DNA from 3 places in the Metabacillus sp. 22489 genome. Region 3 is predicted to be linked to each of the others. Evidence: riboswitches for the same ligand, from Rfam matches in the RefSeq annotation. Region 3 holds a riboswitch; each other region holds the start of a gene.
What was found. Region 3 has a riboswitch for cyclic di-GMP ahead of ACTJJ9_RS15880 (anti-repressor SinI family protein). Riboswitches for the same ligand answer to the same signal wherever they lie in the genome.
Positions count from the first base shown of each region.

Region 1: it holds a riboswitch for cyclic di-GMP, as region 3 does, so the genes downstream of both, ACTJJ9_RS06395 (EAL domain-containing protein) here and ACTJJ9_RS15880 (anti-repressor SinI family protein) in region 3, are expected to answer to the same signal.
Region 2: it holds a riboswitch for cyclic di-GMP, as region 3 does, so the genes downstream of both, ACTJJ9_RS21095 (hypothetical protein) here and ACTJJ9_RS15880 (anti-repressor SinI family protein) in region 3, are expected to answer to the same signal.

Region 1 is NZ_JBQENT010000007.1:97,689-105,175, reverse strand. Features, by position in the region: gene ACTJJ9_RS06410 (nitronate monooxygenase) at 1-993, opposite strand, end outside; gene ACTJJ9_RS06405 (LysR family transcriptional regulator) at 1,268-2,128, shown strand; gene murI (glutamate racemase) at 2,190-2,972, shown strand; gene ACTJJ9_RS06395 (EAL domain-containing protein) at 3,092-5,371, opposite strand; cyclic di-GMP riboswitch class I at 5,459-5,539, opposite strand; gene ACTJJ9_RS06390 (polyamine aminopropyltransferase) at 5,701-7,254, opposite strand; gene ACTJJ9_RS06385 (DUF350 domain-containing protein) at 7,273-7,487, opposite strand, start outside.
Region 2 is NZ_JBQENT010000045.1:37,757-45,243, forward strand. Features, by position in the region: gene ACTJJ9_RS21065 (permease) at 1-777, shown strand, start outside; gene ACTJJ9_RS21070 (hypothetical protein) at 797-928, shown strand; gene arsC (arsenate reductase (thioredoxin)) at 987-1,406, opposite strand; gene ACTJJ9_RS21080 (arsenic transporter) at 1,432-2,730, opposite strand; gene ACTJJ9_RS21085 (ArsR/SmtB family transcription factor) at 2,746-3,090, opposite strand; gene ACTJJ9_RS21090 (cytochrome P450) at 3,525-4,757, opposite strand; gene ACTJJ9_RS21095 (hypothetical protein) at 5,457-6,233, opposite strand; cyclic di-GMP riboswitch class I at 6,307-6,403, opposite strand; gene ACTJJ9_RS21100 (hypothetical protein) at 6,987-7,268, shown strand.
Region 3 is NZ_JBQENT010000027.1:45,961-53,447, reverse strand. Features, by position in the region: gene ACTJJ9_RS15905 (lipoate--protein ligase family protein) at 254-1,090, opposite strand; gene ACTJJ9_RS15900 (rhodanese-like domain-containing protein) at 1,289-1,669, shown strand; gene ACTJJ9_RS15895 (MerR family transcriptional regulator) at 1,749-2,426, opposite strand; gene ACTJJ9_RS15890 (SNF2-related protein) at 2,750-4,429, shown strand; gene ACTJJ9_RS15885 (YqhG family protein) at 4,453-5,253, shown strand; cyclic di-GMP riboswitch class I at 5,623-5,710, shown strand; gene ACTJJ9_RS15880 (anti-repressor SinI family protein) at 5,743-5,889, shown strand; gene ACTJJ9_RS15875 (helix-turn-helix domain-containing protein) at 5,992-6,324, shown strand; gene ACTJJ9_RS15870 (S26 family signal peptidase) at 6,581-7,048, shown strand; gene ACTJJ9_RS15865 (metallophosphoesterase) at 7,063-7,487, opposite strand, start outside.

The sequences.
Region 1 (7,487 bases), on a different contig from region 3:
TTGACCAGACCATAGTGACGTAAAATCTTGCTTGTTTTGGAGAATAGAAGCTTTGCGAATATCTTGAGTAAGTGTATTTTGAATAGGGAAGTCTGGTAAAAATTTTTCGTGTTTCTTCATTTCGATAATAAATTTATTATTAATACCTCTGGCCCATTTACCTGAAAATGAACGAGTTAAAACCGTTTCGTCTTCTTTAGCATGAAGGATTGCTTCTTTATGAACCTTATGTGCACCACTTTCAATACAGGTCAAAAAAGCCGTCCCCATTTGTACACCCATTGCGCCTAAACATTTCGAGGCTATTAACCCTCTTCCATCCATAATTCCTCCTGCAGCAACAACAGGAATGCTAACATTGTCAACAACCTGGGGAATTAAGGACATTAACCCAATCGAGCTTTCTTGTGAACGGTTAATAAAGTTCCCGCGATGTCCACCAGCTTCACTACCTTGAACAACAACAATATCCATTCCTGCTTTTTCGTTTTCAACTGCCTCTGTAACAGTTGTAGCAGTTCCGATCAGAATTATGTTTGATTTTTTTAATTCAGTCATCCATTCTCTAGAAGGAATGCCAAATGTAAATGAACAAATAGGAACCTTTTCTTCAATGACAACTTTTATTTGTTGAATAAATTCCTCAAAAACACTCTCGAAATTTGGTGGTTCAACGTTATCTTTTTGGGGTAAATGTAATTGCCGACGAATAGGGTCTAAGAGTTGATTGGAAGATTTTATTTCATTCTCTGTCACTCTAAATTCGTTAGGGACAAATAGATTAATCCCAAACGGATTTGAAGTTAGCTTCTTTATTTCCCTAATTTGTTCTCGTATTTGAACAGGAGTCATATACCCTGCGCCAATCATCCCTAGCCCCCCAGAATTTGAAACCTCAGCGACTAATGATGAGGTTGTTATCCCGCCAGCCATAGGAGCTTGTATAATAGGGTATTTAATGTTTAAAAGCTCTGTCATTTCATTATTAAACATTATTTCTCACCTCGTCTGTCATTTGATTTTCCTTTAGATTTCTCTCAAGATGATAAGGATTCCTAGAAAGATGGACCCCATCAACTGTCCAATCGTATAAATAGAGTTTAGAAAGGCAATGTTCAACTGCAATTAGAGATTCATTTTCGAAGTTGAAATTCTTCCAAAAAATAATCTATTTAAAGCATATCTCTTTTTTGGTATATTGAATAATACATAATAATGAGATTTGCTATCAGGTATTTTGATATCTGAAAAGTGGTGGAGGAATTTTATGGATTTGCACTCGTTGAAAATTTTCCAGACTGTCGCAAGGCTAGGGAGTATATCGAAAGCAGCAAGAGAGCTTCAATATGCACAGTCTAATATTACAATGAAAATTCAGCAGCTGGAATCGGATCTTCAAACAACGCTTTTCTATAGGCATAATCGTGGTACTGTATTAACAACTAAAGGAAGACTGTTGCTTTCGTATACGGAAAAAATATTTGATCTTATAGAAGAAACGAAACATGTGATGATGGATGAGCAAACGCCAAAAGGTTCTTTAATGATTGGTTCAATGGAAACAACCGCAGCAGTTCGCCTGCCAGTCCTATTTTCAAAGTATCATAGACACTTTCCAGAGGTAGATTTAACGTTAAAAACAGGCTCTACTGAACAAAGTATTCAAGGTATTCTTCAGTATGAACTTGATGGTGCCTTTGTGTCTGGACCTATTCATCACCCTGATCTCATAGAGAAAGAAGTATTCGAGGAGGAACTCGTTATCATTACAGATAACGTCCATCCATCAATAGCTTCAATCAAAGATATTCAAACAAGAACATTGCTTGTTTTTCATAAAGGATGTGCTTATCGGGAAAGGTTTGAACAATGGCTACACATAGAAAAAATGATACCCTATAAGATAATGGAGTTTGGCACGATAGATGGAATTATCGGTTGTGTAGCTGCAGGTCTCGGTATTAGCATGCTTCCTTCCAGTGTAGTCGAAAATCATGTACAAGCAGGAACTGTTAAACAGCATTCATTGCCGAATTCCTACGGGAAAGTCAAAACGATGTTTATTTATCGAAAGGAAAACTATTTACCAATAGCTTTGTTAAAATTTATTGAGATGTTAAGTGAATAGGTAATTCTTTCGGAGATGATGAAAGAATAGAACAGCATTAATAAAGGGAAGAGTGAAAGTAATGAGAATTGGTTTTTTTGATTCTGGTATCGGTGGAATAACTGTACTTCATCAAGCATTGAAGTACCTACCGAATGAAGACTATATCTTTTATGCAGACACCTTACATGTTCCATATGGAGAAAAGCCAAAGGAAGAGGTAAGGGATTATATTTTTCGTGCGGCCGACTTTATGGCAAATCAAGGTGTGAAGGCATTGGTGATTGCTTGTAATACTGCTACAAGTATCGCGGTTGATGATCTTCGAAAAAAGTATGATTTCCCTATTTTAGGGATTGAACCGGCGGTAAAGCCTGCTGTTCAAAGCTGTAAAGGAAAGCGAAAAAAAGTATTAGTATTGGCGACTAGCTTGACACTCAAAGAGGAAAAATTCCATAATCTCGTAAAAAGTATAGACCATCATGATATTGTTGAAAGCTTGCCACTCCCTGGTCTAGTCGAATTTGCCGAGAGCTTTGAATTTAGAGAAGAGGTCGTCGTACCATATTTAAGAGAAAAGGTAGGTGCGTTGAATTTAGAGCAGTATGGAACGATTGTTCTTGGCTGTACACATTTCCCATATTTTGAAAATAGCGTAAGGGAAATCTTTCCTGAAAAGGTGGACATTATTTCAGGAAGTGTAGGTACCGCAAAAAATCTAAAGCGAATTCTCGAAGCAAGGAATCAAATGAACGATGGAACAGGGGATATTGTCTATTTTCAATCTGGTTCTAAAGTTGTTGATAAAGAAACCTTGGTGAGCTATAAAAAGCTAATGGGAAGGTTAGATGAGCTGGAACTATAGTCACTTAAATTAAGTCATTTCTGCTTCATGCTAAAGGTAGTGGGGAAATTCAGGATAAGAAAAGGACATACCCTATTAGTCTAATAACATAGGATATGTCCTTATTTATCTTTCCCTTTTTAAAAATTCGTACTCTTACAACCTAGTGTGCTTCCGCCTATTTTTATTTGTATGAGTAGATGATTGAATTGTTCAGTCGGAATTGGTTTTGAAAAGAGATAGCCTTGTCCATAGCTGCAGTTGAAGCTTGAAAGAACCTGTGCTTGATGCTCATGCTCAATTCCTTCAGCAACGATATTTAAGTTGAAATTTAATCCTAAATCAATAATTGTTTTTACCATCGACTGATTTTTTGGATCTGAAATATTGTCAATAAATGATTTATCAATTTTTAGCGTATCAATTGGAAGCTCCTTTAAAACATGCAAGGACGAATAGCCTGTTCCAAAGTCATCAATCGATAGCTTTACTCCAAGCTTTCTTAGCCCGGATAAAATCAGTAGCGATTCATTCATGTTTTGCATGATGCTTTCTGTTATTTCCAGTTCTAAGTACTGTGGATCAAGTCCAGATTCAGTAATGACCCTTTTAACCGTTAATAAAAAATCACTGTCTTGAAATTGGCGGACAGAGACGTTGACGGAAACAGAAAGATAGGGGAGCCCGCTATTCTGCCACAGTTTATTTTGCTTGCAGGCTGTCATAAGCACCCATTCGCCAATGCTAATAATTTGTCTAGATTCCTCAGCAATCGGAATAAACTCACTTGGTGCAATGACCCCTAATGTAGGGTGTTGCCAACGTAATAATGCCTCCATACCAACTAATTTTCTCGTTTTCAAATCAATTTTAGGCTGATAATAGAGCTGCAGCTGATTTTTTCCAATGGCGTTACGCAGCTCAGTTTCAAGCAGCATTTTTCGATTCATCGTTTCATTTAGCTGAGAGCAATAAAATTGGTAGTTATTTTTTCCTTTTTCCTTAGCTAAATACATGGCGGCATCAGCATTTTTAAGTAAAGAGACAGGGTTTGCTGCGTTTTCTGGATACATGCTGATGCCAATACTCGGTGTTATCGTTATGTCATAGTCAGCAATTTTAAATGGCCTAGAAAATTCAGCTAGAATCTGTTTAGCTGTTGTGATACTATCGTCTTTTGTCGTATTGACTACTAGAAAGATGAATTCATCGCCACCCATTCGGTAAATGCGTGCACTTTCCTTTGCGATTGATTTTAGTCTTTTCGCCACTTCTTCTAATAGGCTATCGCCAATATAATGTCCAAACGAATCATTGATATTTTTAAATCGATCTAAATCGAATAAAAGCAATGCAATTGGGTTCGGGCTTGAATCCACTTTTTCTTGAAGCTGGGTAAAATCCTCTGTTAATTTTGCGCGATTGTATAAGCCTGTAAGAGGATCGTGGTATGCTAAATGATGATATTCAGCAATTAATAAATAATTTTTTCTTACTAAAAGAATTTGCCTGCCAATAATTAAAAACAAGGTTAGGCAAAGACCGATCGTAAGGGAATTAAAATACCAGTTTGTGCTTTCTAAATAAAGGACGAGTAAAATCATGACGCTTAAGTAAGGGAAGATATAGCCATTATTTTTTGTTAACGTATCTGTAAACCATTCTCGCTCATTTGCCTTTTCCTTCGTGTACAAGCCTCCAAGTCCAATGATTAAGATGGCAATCGTTAACAATGGATCAGTCATATTCCCTGGCAAAAAATCATTTTTTAGATTTTGGAAAATATAGATGACATCCGCGATAACTAGAATAATAGAGCCGCCCATAATAAAAAGGGAAGACCTTTTATCTTGGATAGCGGGAAACAGATAGAATAAGTAAGTGATTGTAAATGATATGCTCCAAATGATGACTGGAAAGCATAACGAAATAATCGTTGAGAAAAGCGAGAAATTTCTATAAGGCAAAATAGGATTTACGATGTAATGAATACTAACCGTCATGACAACTGTCATAAAGATGATGAGATTAAAGAAAAAAGGACGATTTGGATTTGTTTTGATTTGTCTAATTTTATATGCTAACCCGGTAAGAAATAGAAAATAAGCGGATAATAAAATGATAGCGATTTCTATATTGTGTGTCCGGTTAGTTAAAAGAAAACATAATAAGGTGAAATGAAATAGCGTAAAAAATAAAATCCCAATACTAAATAGGAGCCAAAAATAGCGATTTTTATCTGCCATCGTTTGATAAGCTTTAAACGTCCAAGAAAAGCTTACAAGGCCTGCGACAATGGGAAGAAAGGATGCGATAAAGGCTCTCATCCAGAGATTGTCGTGAAATAAAATGAGACTAGCGTAGTATACTGCAATAAGAATGAAAAAGAATAAGTAGGCTGAACGCTTTGATTTTAACATCGTAGTACCTCACAGTTAGTCACTAAAAGTAAATTGTGTAAATAAAAAAGGCTATTTCCCATTGGTAATAACCTTTTTCGCTATTCCTTTGGTAACTCAGCCACCATAGTTTCCTTTAGGTCTGTAGCTTTGCGTCTTCACCTTTCGATGAGTTTGCCTTTTTAGTAGAATAATTCTATTTTTTCTTACATTCTATCATAAAATGCCTCATCACATCATTCTTTTTTCCTAGATTATATGTGAAATTGTCGTAATTTGTCGACAAACAAATATAATAAAAACGAGCATCCTTCATTGGGGACTGTCCCCAAGAGGTTGCTCGCTTTGCTTTAGTAGCTTTTCCATGCTTTTTCGTATTTTTCGATAATCGTTGGACGGGTTAGTGTGTTTGTTTCGATTGGTACTTTTCGCCCCTTTTCATCGACGATATCTTTGTCAATATCCTTGCCGAACGTTGTAAGACCATCGAGGACATCATTCGTTAAAAATTCCGTTTCGACGGTTATTTTTGCATCTTTTAGGTTGACGGGCTCTCGTTTCGCAAGAACAAATCCCCAATCTCCAAAGCTTGGGACATCTACGTGAAGGTTGGCTGTTTGTAGGTCAGCAGCCTGAACGGTTTGGTTAATCGACCAATAAACCTCTGTTGCAAACGTTGGGCTCGTTGCCTGGATCATCATTGAGCCGCCTGGTGTTAAATGATTTCGCAGCAGCTGATAAAACTCAAGTGTATACAGCTTGTTCAATGATTCATTATTCGGGTCAGGCAAATCAACGAGAATGACGTCGTAAAATTGCTTGTCCCTTTTTAAATATTGAAACGCGTCCTCGTTAACAACATTGACACGTTCATCCTCATACGAATGTTTATTTAATGTGACGATATCACGATTCGTTTTACCGAGCTCAACGACCTTTGGATCAAGGTCTACGAGTGTCATCGATTTAACCTCATCATATTTTTGCAGCTCGCGTAAGGCTAAGCCGTCACCGCCGCCAAGAATAAGAATGTTTTCTCTTTTCTCCGCTGTTGCCATTGTAGGATGAACAAGTGTCTCATGATAGCGATGCTCATCAGTTGAGCTAAATTGCAGCTGACCATCAAGGAAAAGCCGCAAATCACCTTGTTCCTTCGTTAAAATGATTTGCTGGTAGGCGGTTTGCTCTGTATAAATTATCGGGTCTCGGTAAAGCTTTTGTTCAAACGTAAACGCTGTTTCCTCACCGAAAAATATCCCGACGATGAGCAGAAGGAAGATTGCAATCCCAGCTGTAAAATGGCGTTTGAACGTTTTTATTTCCTTTTTAAAATAGAGAAGGATCCAGAGTGCCACGATGACATTAATTAATGCTACGATAAACGCTGTTTTCACTAGGCCAAACTCTGGTCGAAACAAGTAGACGAAGAGGATACCACCAATTAATCCACCTGCGTAGTCTGAAAAAAGCACTCGTGCAGTACTTTTTTGAACGGTGACACCAATTTCATTTGCTTTACGAATTAAAATCGGTAATTCAACACCTGTTAATCCTCCAACAACTAATGTAATCGTATAAAGGAATAATGAATCCATTCCTTCGCTTAAAAACGCGGATACCCCGAAGAGGAGGAAGGTTGAAAATCCGGCTAGAATTCCAATGAGATATTCAATCCAAACAAATGATAAAATTAAATTTTTTGTTACTCTTTCACTTATTGACGCACCGATTCCCATTCCTGTTAGAAAAAGAGAAATGGTGAGGGTGTATTGCTTTACACCATCACCAAGTAAATAAGAACCAGCTGCGCCGAATAGAACCTCGAAGATAATCCCGCAAACGGAAACGATCCCTGAAGCCCAATAAATCGCTTTGCTTTGTTTATTCTTTTTCTCACTCACTATAAAAGTCGTCTCCTTATGTTACGTAATCGATGCACCGATGACAAATCCAAGGCCGATCGATACACACATGCTGATAATGCCGACTGAAATGTTTCCCTTTTGCAATTGTTCTTCAACAGAGAATTTTCTTGTGAAAAGCTCAAATAGAAGATAAGCAACCATTTGCAATAAAATTCCGTATGCGCCCCAAATCAGTGTATCTAACACATTCGCACTATGGTAAATCGAGAAGG
Region 2 (7,487 bases), on a different contig from region 3:
CAAGGATATATCCCTTATAAAAAAATCGAGAAAAAATTGTCGGGTAAAAATAAAGTTTTAGCTGCATTCGTAGCGATCGCATTTGCTTTTATAACACCATTTTGCTCATGCTCTACAATCCCAGTAGTAGTAAATATGTTGAAAAAGAAAATGCCTTTTGGAATCGTCATGATTTTTCTTTTTGCTTCATCAGTACTAGACCCAACAATTATTACGATCATGGGAGTTGTTCTTGGGTGGAAGGTAACGATTGTTTATACGGTAGTGACAAGTATTTTCTCAATTGTTATTGGTTTTGTTCTTGAAGCATTGGGATTTGAAAAGTATGTAAAAAATGTTGTGATGTCTGGTTATGAGGAAGGCAATAAAAAATTTAATATGAAATTAGCATTCGAAGAAACAATAGCTCTAATGAAAAGTGTTTATCCATATCTCATTATCGGTGCAGCAATAGGAGCAATCATTCATGGATTAGTACCAACTGAATGGATTTCAACAGCTTTTGGTGATGATCATTGGTGGTTGATTCCAATTGCCGCAATTATAGGGATCCCATTATATATACGATTATCAAGTATGATCCCGATCTCACAGATTCTTATTATGAAAGGGATGGCATTAGGTCCTGTTATGGCTATGATGATTAGCTCAGCGGGTGCAAGCTTGCCTGAGGTCATTTTATTAAAGTCAATCTTTAAACGGGAATTAGTTTTCACTTTTGTATTATCGGTGGTAACAATGTCAACATTATCAGGTTTTATCTTTTATTTCATTTAAAGAAATGGGGGAAATATATATGTTTAATTTATTCAAAAAGGATTCTATGAAAGATGCAAATTGTTGTAATGTAGTGATTAAAGAGGTAGAAGAAAACAAGGAAGAAAGCAAAAATTGCTGTTCAGCTGAAACGGAAAAAGAAAAATTGTAGATAACATTAGAACATTCAAAGCGAAAGGTCTCCTTGATTTGGAGACCTTAGCTTGTTGTTATTCACCAGTTTTAGCAAAACGCTCAATTCTTTCTCCAATTTCGTCACGAACACGTTGGAAGAAAGCCCATTTTTCTTCATCTGTTCCTTCAGCCTTAGCAGGGTCATCAAATCCCCAATGCTCGCGTTTTACATGTGGTGGTGTCATTGGGCATTTATCTGCAGCATCTCCACATAAAGTAACAACTAAATCAGCATTATTTAATATTTCCGGATCAATGATATCAGACGTTTGATTTGAGATATCAATTCCCACTTCTTTCATTGCTTTCACAGCATTTGGATTTAAGCCATGAGCCTCAATTCCAGCACTATATACATTCCACCCCTCAGCTAAATATTTTTTTGCCCAGCCTTCTGCCATTTGGCTTCTGCAAGAGTTTCCAGTACATAAGAAGTAAATTGTTTTTTTCGCCATGTTGTTTGCTCCTTTTTAAGTAAATTTAATGGATGATAAGTAACCAAATATATAAACCAACTAGGGTAATGAACAAGGTTGGAATTGTTAAAATAATTCCAGTTTTAAAGTATGTTCCCCAAGAGATTTTTACATTTTTTAATGATAAAACATGAAGCCATAGTAATGTAGCCAGTGAACCTATCGGTGTAATCTTTGGTCCTAAATCAGAACCTATGACATTTGCATAAATAAGCGCTTCTCTTATAACACCTGTTGAGCTAGTATCGGAAATAGCGAGCGCATCGATCATAACGGTTGGCATGTTATTCATAATTGAAGATAAAATAGCTGCAATAAAACCCATACCAACAGTAGCTGTAAATAATCCTTGGTCTGCAACAGCCTGAATCATGTCAGCTAAAACATCTGTTAAACCGACATTTCTTAAGCTATAAACAACAACGTACATTCCGATGGAAAAAAATACGATTGCCCAAGGTGCTCCTTTAATAACGGTTTTTGTGTTAACGGCTGAACTTCTTTTTGCCATCATTAGAAAGAAAATCGCAACGATTCCAGCAATGAAAGAAACTGGAATTCCGAATGACTCACTTACAAAATAACCAATAAGCAAGATTCCCAAAACAATCCATGACAATTTAAACATCTTTTTATCGCGAATCGCTTCTACTGGTTTTTTTAATTGCGTTAAGTCATATTCTTTTGGGATGCTTTTACGGAAAAAGAGATATAAAACCAAGATACTAGCACCCAATGAGAAAAAGTTCGGAATGATCATTCTTGATGCAAATTCAACAAAACCAATATTGAAAAAGTCAGCTGATACAATGTTAACAAGGTTACTTACCACTAATGGAAGTGAAGTAGTATCAGCAATAAAGCCGCTTGCGATAATAAATGGGAACACCATTTTTTCACTAAAGTTTAAATTTCTTACCATCGCTAACACAATGGGTGTAAGAATTAATGCAGCCCCATCGTTTGCGAAAAAGGCAGCAACAATAGCTCCGAGAATACTAACATAAACAAACATTCTAATCCCGTTACCTTTTGCGGCTCTTGCCATGTGTAAGGCTGACCATTCAAAAAATCCAATCTCATCTAAGATTAGTGAAATAATAATAATTGCAACGAAAGCTAGTGTTGCATTCCATACAATCGATGTCACATCAATGACATCTTTAAAATCTACAACACCTACAAGTAGAGCAAGAATCGCTCCGCCACATGCAGACCAACCGATAGATAACCCTTTTGGCTGCCATATGACAAGTGTAAGTGTGAGTATAAAAATCACTGATGCTAAAATAACTGATGTCATGAATTTAATCCTCCATTACTCACATGAAATTCGTAATCCTTGTTCCTCTAGTTCTTTGATACGATAATCTTGATTCGGCAGGTATTGAAGGATATTTTCGACTAAAGAATAATGATCACTATCTTTATTTAATGAATAGATAATCCATTGCCCTCTTCTCGTTTCTTTGACAATTCCAGCATCCTTTAATTTGCGAAGATGTTGACTAATGGCAGGCTGACTTGCCTTAAAAACCTCAACAAATTCACATACACAGCAATCATTTGAATCCAGCATTTTCACCATTGTTAATCTAGTTTTGTCACCTAAAAGCTTTAAAACTGATGCTGTTTTTTCTATATCAATTGTCGCTTCTTTCATTATTACACCTCCCGAATTCATCCGCATATTAATATATAATAATTTACTTATATGTTCAATGACTTAATATATTTTTTCCTATTGTTCCTTCGTTCAAACGAAGTGAAGTGTGATGATGAAGTGTTGAAATATGGCTGGTGTAGACTTCTACTACTAGAATTACCAGTAATGGAGTTTGTGAAGATAATTTTACAAAATTAAATGAATGGTGTAGATAAATGGCCTAGTATACAGGAAGGTATCGAGGACCAAATAAAATTGATGAATTTATTAGAAGAAACAAATGAGAGAAAAGGTGAACGATCATTACTGGAAAAGGGAAAAGAATATTTATAAATAAACGACTATGTCCTTTTATAACAAAAACAGTCTCCCCCAGCAGCGCAGAGGACTGGGGGAATAAAAATGAGTTATGCACTAGCTATTGATTGATTCTATTCATAAACTTTCATTGGCAAATTTGTTAGAGATTGACCCGTAGCTGAAACTGTCAAATTGTTCTCTAATTCAAACCCAGAAACTGCTTCAATCCGAGAGAACCTTTGAATAAATGCCTCTAGTGCAAGCTTCATTTCTAATCGTGCCAGTGGTGCGCCTAAACAGAAGTGTGGTCCATTACCGAATGTTAGGTGCTTTTTATTGTTTGCACGATGAATATTCATCGTGAATGGATCTTCAAACATATCAGGATCCATATTACATGCACTCATCCAAGCAATGACGACATCACCTTTTTTTAAATCAACACCTAATAGATTATTGTCTTGTTTAACGGTGCGATCTCTACGTGACATGTGGAATCGGAAACGAAGCATTTCTTCAACAGCATTTGGAACAAGTTCAATCTTGTTTCTTAGCTCTTCATAAATCGATGGATCATCGTATAGCAATGAATAGAACGTATTGGCTATCGCGTGGCTTGTCGTTTCGACACCAGCACCTAAAAGCAACATTGTTGCCTGAACGATTTCTTCATCCGTAAATCTTTCGTCATCAACTTCAGCTCGAATTAAATCAGAAATAATATCATCAGTTAGATTTCCCCGTTTTTGTACGACAATTGGGTAAAGAAACTCAAAATATTCCTTCGCTGCCTTTTGCTTTTCTAATTCAATATCTTCCAGTCTTTCTCTATCGTAAGGCTGGAAAAGAATATCAACCCATTTCTTAAACTGATATCTGTTTTCGAGCGGAACGCCAAATAAGTCAGCGATGACTAGACTAGGTAATGGAGAAGCAAGGGCATCAACAATATTTACAACTGAATTTTCTTGAATTTCTTCAACAAGCTCTTTTGCAATTTGTTGAATACGAGGTTCCCAGTTTTTTAAACTGCGAGGGGTGAAGGCTGCTGCTAACAAAGAACGACTTTTTCGATGCATGGGTGGATCAACATTTGTAAGGTTTGTGATGGATGAAGGATTTTGTTGTTTGTGATTTGAGCCTACGAAAATAGTTGTTCTTGTTCCTTCACTTGAGAAAACTTCATAATTGCTTAATACCTGTTTCACGTGTTCATATTTAAACACATTCCACGTATTTGTACCTTCGTGGAAATACACAGGGTGATTGAGAAGCATCTCTTTATACCATTTGATAGGAAAAAACTCTTCTGCACGTGATTTGAAATTTGTGATTTCATTTACAGGAATAACTTCTTTCGTGATCATGTTTTTATTCCTCCCTCAAGTTACAGTAGTTTGACAATCAGTGTAGCGAAGGCACCAAGAATTTAGTTTGCATCATCTTACACTGATTTGTAGTGAATCTACATCCTCCGTTCGTTACAGTATGGTCACATAGTATGATTTATCCTAAACATTCTCTACTTAATTCGATGTGACCTATTTTCACCTTACTTTAATCAAGAAAATTCTTAAAGAGTACATAGTATGAAGGGGATTTCTAAATATGTATAGGACAAGAAGCCTGAAAATCTAGTATTTCTAAGCTTTTGTAGGTGTAATTTCACTTGTATAATATATGCTAAAAGAAATCTATCGTTTAATAATAGAGAGGGATAGACAAGGGAAAGAGAATGGAGGATTATATTAGATAAATGAATAGTTTAGTAAATAATAAAAACATCGATGGAATCATGCGAAATCATAGAATCCTTGTTGAAAGTAGAGGACATAGTCATAAAATTTTCTTGCTAACTTTTCAATACCTTCTTTAATACCTGAAAGCTTCAGTATTGCTCGTCGTTCTCTTTCACCGTGAAGATTTTCTTCAATTAGATTAGTTGTTTCTTCTTGAACTCCTATCCAACTAAGTACAGTTTCTTAAAAATGTTTCTATACCGAGAGAAGTCCTCCTCTAAAGTAATGATTGAGGACTTCTTTTTCTATAAAGTAAATATAGGGCTACGTTAGCTGTTTATAAAATAGCTTACAATCTTCACCTAATTCATTTGGTAAGTATTTTAAAACCGGATCCTTTGCATATGAGTAAGCAATCGGAACCCCTTTACAATCCAATGGCATGTGGTAATTTAATCGTACGTTCATTTTCTGTGAACGGTGATTTGGAGCTGTTGAGAAAATATATTGATAACCTCGATTTTTACAAATTTCCTCTAAGAGATGCCTCATTTCGGCTGCTATGTACATTTTGTTTTTTTCCAGCATCACTCCGGTTAGAAAAATACGGATATGTTTTTCCTTTACGATTTTTCTTCCTAATTTATTGTAAATATATTGCTCATACTTTTTTACTAAATAGCGGGTAATCTGATTTATTTTATTAAAAGGAGCAAAATCACCTTTTAGTAGGGGAGGATCTAATTCTATTGTCTGAAAGGACTCGGCAGCAACGGCTCCAATCACTTTCCCAGTACATTTCTCTCTAGCGATGATGGTTAAACCTTGATTAACTGTTTGTTTAAGGAAATCAAAAATAAACTCTTTCATCGTTTCATATGATATTTTCAATAATAAAACGACTGGTTCTACAATGAAGGCATTTCCAGATTTAACACCTGAGAATGTTTTGGCTAAGCATTCAGCTACTTCAATTAATAGCTCTTCGTCTGATACAGGTAAAACCTCATACACGTAATGCTTTTTAGCTATTATTGCACCTTCAATATCGATGTTTGTGTTTGTCTGATCTTCTGAGATACCTTTCATTGGCATAGTCAAGCTTCGATTCCCCCTTCAAAATTTTTAAGCAACAAAAAAACTCCACCTTGAATAAGACGGAGTTTCCGTCGTATTCGGTAACTGGCTGGCATGGTGTATAATGAAAAATCTACACTTTAGCCCCTCTAGCTTTGCGTCCCCATTTTTCAATGAGTTTGCCATTATCGTACGTTAAAAAACTATGAAAAAAGCGTTCCTACTATTATCACAGAATCAAGAATTTTAGAACTATGATAATTCAAATGTAGTATACACAATAGTTGAACGTCAACAAATTTTGCCAATTTTCGCTAAAAATAGGAATATATAATCATTGATTATCGTGAGTTTATCATGCATTTTTTGAGTGTGAAAACAAATGATTTTTATCAAGATGTTTGTAATGAAGCATAAGAGTTAACGTGTTTTTCGTAAATAGCTATAAGGCTTTTTATTTATTAGAAATATGATAGATTTATAACTGTTTACTTGTACTTTAGAACTATTAAAAAAGGATTTTATTTAGAAAGGCAAAAGCTACTGATAACATAGTCCGTAGTTATTTAGCTTATAAATCAAAGGTATGCTTGCAAAAAGTGTGTATATTTTGGAAGTACTCCATAATTGTTTGGATACATGCCTTCATCTGTCCTTTCAAATCGATATCTCCCTTTTTTTATTACCTTAATGAAGTGAATGAATGGAAAAAACATGAAACCTTTTATCTGAATGACCGTAAAGTTTAATAAGAGATTTAATTTGGAGGGAAAGGCATTGGCAATATTAGTTGATATGTTAAATATTCTTGTTTATCTCCCTTTTTTAAAGGCTGATGAAGAAGACATAGAGAGTGTGTTAAAGCAATTAAAAAAGCACGAATGGTTCCGGGAATATTTAATAGATGAACGATATCGAAAACTAATTGTTCATGATAAAGATGTTCGGCAATTGATTGGAAAGTTTAATCCTAATAAGCTTGCTAGCAGCTCTTATCATGTGAAATGTCAAATGAAATTACATAGGGTTTTAGAAAATAAGTTACGTAATGCTGGATAGAATGTGAATTGCTTAGGAGATTGATGGGCTTATTTGTTACTTATATTCAAGTTATAGATTTGATTCAAAGGAGAGTACAACATGGATATCGATTTTCTGGATAGGATTAGGGTTAGCAGCTTTAGGTTATTTTATAGGGGATGGACTAAAGAATTTTAAAAATCCAAAAGGGAGTCTATCTGGATATCCGACATTAATAGAAGAAAAGGATTTGTATAT
Region 3 (7,487 bases):
AAACTAAAATATCTAAAACACTACTCCTTTATAGGTTTTCTTTCGTGTTTGTCGAATAATTTTTATCTGATTTAGTATGCTGTTGGACTATATCCTTTAAATATGGATGGTTGTATTTCCTTGTTTATATTGTTTGCAATCGATTCTAGATTTGATAAATTTTTAGTTTCAACTAAACATTTGCTAATAGCATAACAAACGGAACGAATGTTCGCAAGAGAAATGCGCAACCATTCGGATTGCGCATTATTGCTTATCTTTTATAATTCCATTCATCCGTCTCATATTTTTCTTTAGCAATTTTCTCTACTACTATAATTTCTTCCTTTGTAAGCTCATAAGGTTCTAACTCAATATTTAAACCTTCTTCAAAACCTTTTTTAAACGCTTCTTTTGCTTCTGTAATGGTTACCGGCTTTTCTCGTAAGGAATTTGCCGCAACCGCCTTATCTTTAAAAGCACGCTGCATTCTTTCTCTTACACGATCATTTGGATATTTAAATAAATCGAAAAGCATATCTTCATCTAAATCAAGGAGAATTGAGCCGTGTTGTAAGATAACACCTTTTTGTCGCGTTTGCGCACTCCCAGCTACCTTTCTTCCCTCAACAACAAGCTCATACCATGAAGGTGCATCAAAACATACTGCTGAACGAGGTGATTTCAACCCTTGTTTTTCCTCATCTGTCCGAGGAATAGAAAAATATGCATCTAATCCGAGATTTTTAAACCCTTCTAATATACCTTCTGAGATAACTCGATATGCCTCAGTAACTGTTTTTGGCATATCTGGATGTTCCTCAGATACGATGACACTATATGTAAGCTCTTTATCGTGGAGAACCCCTCTTCCACCTGTTGGGCGTCTTACAAAGCCTAATCCATATTTTTTAACTGCTTCTAAATTAATTTCCTTCTCAACTTTTTGAAAATAACCAATAGATAATGTTGCAGGATCCCATCCATAAAACCGGATTGTTGGAGGAATTTTCCCTTCACTATGCCAATCAAGCAACGCTTCGTCTAATGCCATATTAAAGGTTGGAGAGCAGTTACCCGAATCAATAAATCGCCATACTTCTTTTGCCATATTGTAACCCTTCTTCACAAAAAATTTTCTATTTTAGTCTAGCAGAACTTCAATAAGAAGAAAATAATATTGCATGATTAGCTAATGACATTTTAGTGAAGCTCTTATATAATAATAAAAGTCTATAAAAGTTCCTAAGAACTTATTTTTTAATATTGAAAATGAGATTACAACATAAAGGGAGCGAAAAAATTGTCAATTTCAACTTGGATTCTTATCATTTTAGCAGTAGCGCTAATTGGTTATGCTGTGTTTACCTTTTTCTATCAAAGAAAAATAATGAAACAGTTAACAGAAGAGGAATTTCGTGCTGGATATCGTAAAGCACAATTAATTGATGTTCGGGAACCTAATGAATTTGAAGCTGGCCATATTTTAGGAGCAAGAAACATCCCTCTTTCCCAGCTTCGTCAGCGTTACAAAGAAATAAGACAAGACCAGCCTGTATACTTATATTGTCAAAATACAGTACGTAGTGGTCGAGCAGCTCAAATGCTGAGAAAAAAGGGCTATACTGATCTTAACTGTCTGAAAAGCGGCTTTAAAGGTTGGACAGGCAAGATTAAAAAGAAAAACTAATGAAAAAAGCAAACTTATTCATCATTTGATGATATAGAGTTTGCTTTTTTTTGCTTAATTCAAGGATAGTTAAACCGAATTATTTAGCAAAGCCAATAAGCTGCTTTAACATAGCTATACCTGATTTCTGCTCTTGCTTATTGCGAACTTGTCTATCTTGATATTGTTTTAAAAACGCTAAAAATCTTTCCTCACGTTCATCTGTTTTCTTCAAAATAATTTCCCGTTCTTGGCGAATTGCCTCTTTATATAGTTCACGTTCTTCCTTTGAAGTAATAGATAAACTCGTAATCATTTCCTGTACATCTGAAAACTCAATTCTAGCAACTTCTGTTTGTAATTTCGCCGTGTCGACAATCTTCTGTTGAACAGCCTCAATGATAGTTGCTTCTAGTTTAGATAGTCGATCATTTATATTGAGTAACTCCTTGACTTCTGCTGATTCTATAAAGTCAGAAATCCTATTAAGAGAATTTTTTAATTTATCGTTATCTTCGGTAGATTGACTTTCGACATGATGCATAGCCGTTTGCTTCTTCAGTAATTGCTTAATTGTCATCGTATCAAGATGGTTATCTTTAAATGATTTTATCTTCCTAAACATTTCAATGTTTTCTGCAGACACTAATCTTGAATTGTTACTATCCCTTTCTATTGTTAAAAACTCTGAAAATTCATTCTCCCAGCTTTTTAAGATAAATACTTTTTCCCCTATCAATGAAGCAGCTTTAGAAATTGTTACATACTTTGTTGTCATTCTCTCCACCAACCCTTTATCTATTTACTTTATTTACTTAATTCTTCGTAGTAACTAGCAAATTCCTTCAAGACGACAAAGCTTCTAAAAACTAGTCATATTCTTTAAAGAAATTGGGGAATTCGGCAAGAATAGCTAAATATTCTTTTTTATTTGAAATGGTATTTCAGCAATACATGATTTCTTAGATATTCGGAAAGTCTAAACTACACATATAATTATTAAATTTGGTTATACTATGAAAATCAAAAAAAGACTTTCGGATATCACTTCAAGCGATACTAAAGATACTAGCCTCAACCAATGAAAGGATTGTCATTAATATGAATGTAAAGATTAACTTTGATTCAAGCTGGCAGGAAGAATTTTTCACAAAGTTAAATAGTGATGGACCTTGGGCAAACTGGGACCTTTATAAGCTAGCATATGAGGTCCAACAACAAACAGTTGTCCCTTCATTTACTGGCTTGCAGGCACCAAAGCATCTACCGAATTTTACACCTTTACCACATCAATTAGAGGTCGCACAAAGAGTAGTGGAGAAAATGAACGGAAAAGCTATTCTAGCAGATGAAGTTGGTTTAGGTAAAACAATTGAAGCAGGATTAATTTTAAAAGAATATATGATTCGTGGACTTGTCAAAAAAGTACTAATTTTAGTTCCAGCATCACTTGTTTCCCAATGGGCAAAAGAACTGAATGAAAAATTTTTTATCCCTGCTGTTGAACAAAAAAAGAGCTATGTATGGGAATCATGTGATGTCGTTGTTTCATCGATTGATACAGCAAAGCGCAGTCCTCATCGTGAAATTGTTACAGAACAACCATATGATTTAATTATTATTGATGAGGCACATAAGTTAAAAAATAATAAAACCAAAAACTATGAATTTGTACAAAATTTAAAAAAGAAATATTGCTTACTTTTAACAGCAACACCTGTCCAGAATAGAATTGAAGAAATTTTCAACCTTGTTTCACTCTTAAAGCCTGGGCATTTAGGAAATGAGTCTTACTTTAGTGAAGCATTCTCAGCAAAAGAACGCTCTCTTGAAGACCATGAACACTTACGAGAGCTTATCGACAAGGTCATGATTCGAAACCGCCGCGGAGATACTGGTATCGATTGGCCAAAACGACATGTTGAAACCGTCCCAATTCAATTCTCAGAGACTGAACAACGATTATATGACACCATTACATCTTTGCGTGATTCTAACCAATTTTCAGCTTTTGCTTTTTCAATTATGACTCTTCAGCGTGAGGCATGCAGCAGCCGTGAAGCTGTCTATATGACATTGAAGAAAATGCTTGATCGCTCTGAAGAAGCTGAAAATATCTTACCAAATGATGTAATAAAAAATATAATGGTCGCAATTGACGGTGTCACCCAAAATTCAAAAGCCCTTAAAGTTGTTGAACTAATTAAAAAAATAAATGATAAAGTTATAATCTTTACCGAATATCGAGCAACACAATTTTATTTACAATGGTTTTTGAAACAGAACGGAATAACCTCTGTACCGTTTCGTGGAGGATTCAAACGCGGCAAAAAGGATTGGATGAAAGATTTATTTAAAAATCAAGTCCAGGTGTTAATAGCTACAGAGGCAGGTGGTGAAGGGATAAATTTACAGTTCTGTCACCATATCATAAATTACGATCTCCCATGGAACCCAATGAGACTCGAACAAAGAATTGGACGTATACACCGTTTAGGTCAAGAACATGACGTACACATTTACAATATGGCAACGAAGAATACTGTAGAAGAGCATATTTTAAAACTATTATATGAAAAAATTCATTTGTTTGAAAAAGTAATTGGAGAGTTAGATGAAATTTTAACAAGGTTAGAAATAAAAAATTTTGAGGAGCATGTTCAGGAAATTATGTATCACTCAAAATCTGATGGTGAAATGAAAATTAAAATGGAAAACTTAGCATCAATATTAGATTTTGCCCAAAAATCACAAGAAGAACAAAAACGAAAAGCAACTTGATTGCAAGAGGTGGAAAAAATTAGATGGAACAACAAAAAATACACAACTTTCTTGAAAGTTTTTTTAACGCTAACTCCTGTGAACTAATAGAAAATAACCCTGGTTACTTAACAGTGCAACTTACGATAGAAATGGATAAGGAGCTAATGAATCGTCCATTCTATTGGCATTATCTTGAAAAAACAAACGGTGTACCTAACCCAATGAAACTAACATTTATTACAGACAAACAAAAAGCCCCTTCCGATCTAAAAGGTGAATTTATGCATTTTGGTTCACCACGGCTTCATCAAATCTTTCAAGCAACAAAACGGTTAGGCAGGTTTATCCGCTTATACGAAAAAGTTGAACATGAGAATAACGGAAACATTGCCTTACAACCCTGGATCGGTGTAAATATCATTGTTTCCTATCAGTGTGATATGAAAAAAGACGAAATTCATTCAATTGGTCTACATTTAGTTAGTGGGACACTTGTAGAGGGTTTCCAAGAAAAATTAGAAAAACTTAATCTAACACCCAAAATACCTGACTTTTGTTTTACAATGACTCCATTAATAAAACCACAAAGTGGATTAAAGAGAATTGAACAATTCATTGAACAATATGTTAAAAGTCAGGATCATTCATGGGCTGATTCAGCGAGAAAAAGATGGGAAGATGACCTAAAGCTACTAGACCATTTTTACGAGGACATTGAGGAAAAACCTGATTGTTACACATTAGAAAAAGAAGCATTACGTGAACTATATGAACCACATATTCATATTAATATCCAAAACGGTGGGATCTTCTTTCTAACGCAAAATGCTATATTTAAGTAACTTCAAGTAGCAGTTGGTCTTCCAATTGCTTTTTTCTCTTTGTTTAAAGGACAAAACGTTAAAAATCATCCACTCTAACAAAATTCACTATTCTTCGACAACATTCAACATCCCTTACATAAGGTTACTTTAAGTTCATTTAAAGATTCCTTAAATTACCATAACAACATCTGATTTTTAGCGCATTTTCAGGCATTAATACCTATGTATTATTACAAATAGATTACAAATGACGAAGAATAATAAAATTTTACTCCCTCGACACCAATCAACAAACATTCTGAAAATTTATTTTTATAATAGAGATTGTAGTCAAAAAGTCTATTTCTACAGAGGACTTTTGATTTATATAATGAAAACGTTAATATGAACAGATAAAGGCAAACCTATTGAAAAATTGGGACGCAAAGTCACAGGTCTAATGTATCGTACATACTATGACGGCTGGACTGCCTGGAATACATCAAAGTATTTTAGGAGGGGTACATATTGAATAGTGAGCTTATTGATAAAATTAAAAAGGATGGACAATTAGATCGTGAATGGGTTGAAATGATTTTAGAGGCTCTCGAGCTAGGGATTAGTATCGAGGAAATAAAAGAGTTTTTTTCAAAAGCAGAACATCCTCCTAAATAATAGAACTATTTGATATAATTTTTTTCTTATTATGTTCTCCATATAAAACCTTTCCTTCTTTATATGTTATACTATAACTAACAAAAAGGAAGGTGACTTGACGTGATTGGTCCTAGAATAAAAAAATATCGGACACAGAAAAATTTATCATTATCTGAATTAGCAGAAAGAGCAGGAGTTGCAAAATCTTATCTTAGTTCCATTGAACGCAATCTCCAATCCAACCCTTCTGTTCAATTTTTAGAAAAGGTTTCTGCAGTGCTTGGAGTGTCTGTAAATGTACTTCTAGATAAAAATGAAAATGACTCAAATGAACTAGACTATGAATGGACGAAATTAGTGCAAGATGCCATGAAATCCGGTGTATCTAAAGAACAATTTCGGGAATTCTTAGAATTTAATAAATGGAAGCTTAAGAATGAAACAAATAAATAATGTACATAAGCATAATTGGTGAAATTTCACTAATTATGCTCTTTATTTGTTCTTTATAATGAACTTCTCTTGAAATTGTCAAAATAGATATTTTCCTGTCACTTTTTATTTCTTTTCAGCAAGTACTATAATCGTTATACTTACTATAGAAAATGATAGCAAAACCTTCAATTAACTCGTTCTTAATAAAACGCTAATATATTTCTAGTTTATTGAAAAGTTATCACTGGAAGAAGGAAGAAAAGGTTGGTGACTCATGCAATTTAATCAAGACACGATCGATTTATTGCTCCATACAATTAAAACATATGGCTGGATGGATCTTCCAGCATCAAGTATGTCGATGTATCCATTTATAAAAGAAGGAAATATTTGCAGATATACTAAATTTGATCTAAAAACAGTTAAACGGGGTGATATCCTTCTTTACTATACATCCTCTGGGCAATTGCTAACACACCGTTTATTATACATAGATAAAGCGAATCCAAAATATGTATTCTTAAAAGGTGATTTAAATTCAAAAAGTATTGGTCCAATTGAAATAAATCAAATTATTGGTAAGCTTATTACAATTGATAAAAAGAAAAAGAAGGTTTATTCAAATGATTTAAAAGCAATACTTTGGGGCTATTTCATTACCAAGTTTCCATTTCTCTCCAATATAATTAAGATTTATATCCGATTTAAGAATAAGTTTAGAAAAAGGCTATCATCCATTTAAAAATTATCATTGTATTATTCACCTCTATTTTTAAAGCTAATTAAATTTATTTCTGGAGTATTAAATAACCGGAATCCTAAAAAGGAGATGGCTTTACTACTTCCTAACCCTGCACTAACATATTGTTTAGTTTGCCGATATTCCCATAAGCCTTTTACTCGATCTGAAGGAGGAAATAAACCACCATGTTTATAATAAGGCTCTGGTACAAATAATGCTCCAAGAAAAGGTAATCTTATTTGTCCGCCATGATAATGTCCTGCCATAATTAAATCAAAATTATGAAACTTCATATTAGGATTTGCTTTAATTTGGTCAATTTGGATATCAACAATTGGATAATGTGTCAATCCAATAAGCACATCTTGTTCTGTTAAATTGTTTAAGATCGACATATCATTTCGTGCTAATTGCAATGCTTCAATTCCACCTATCTCGC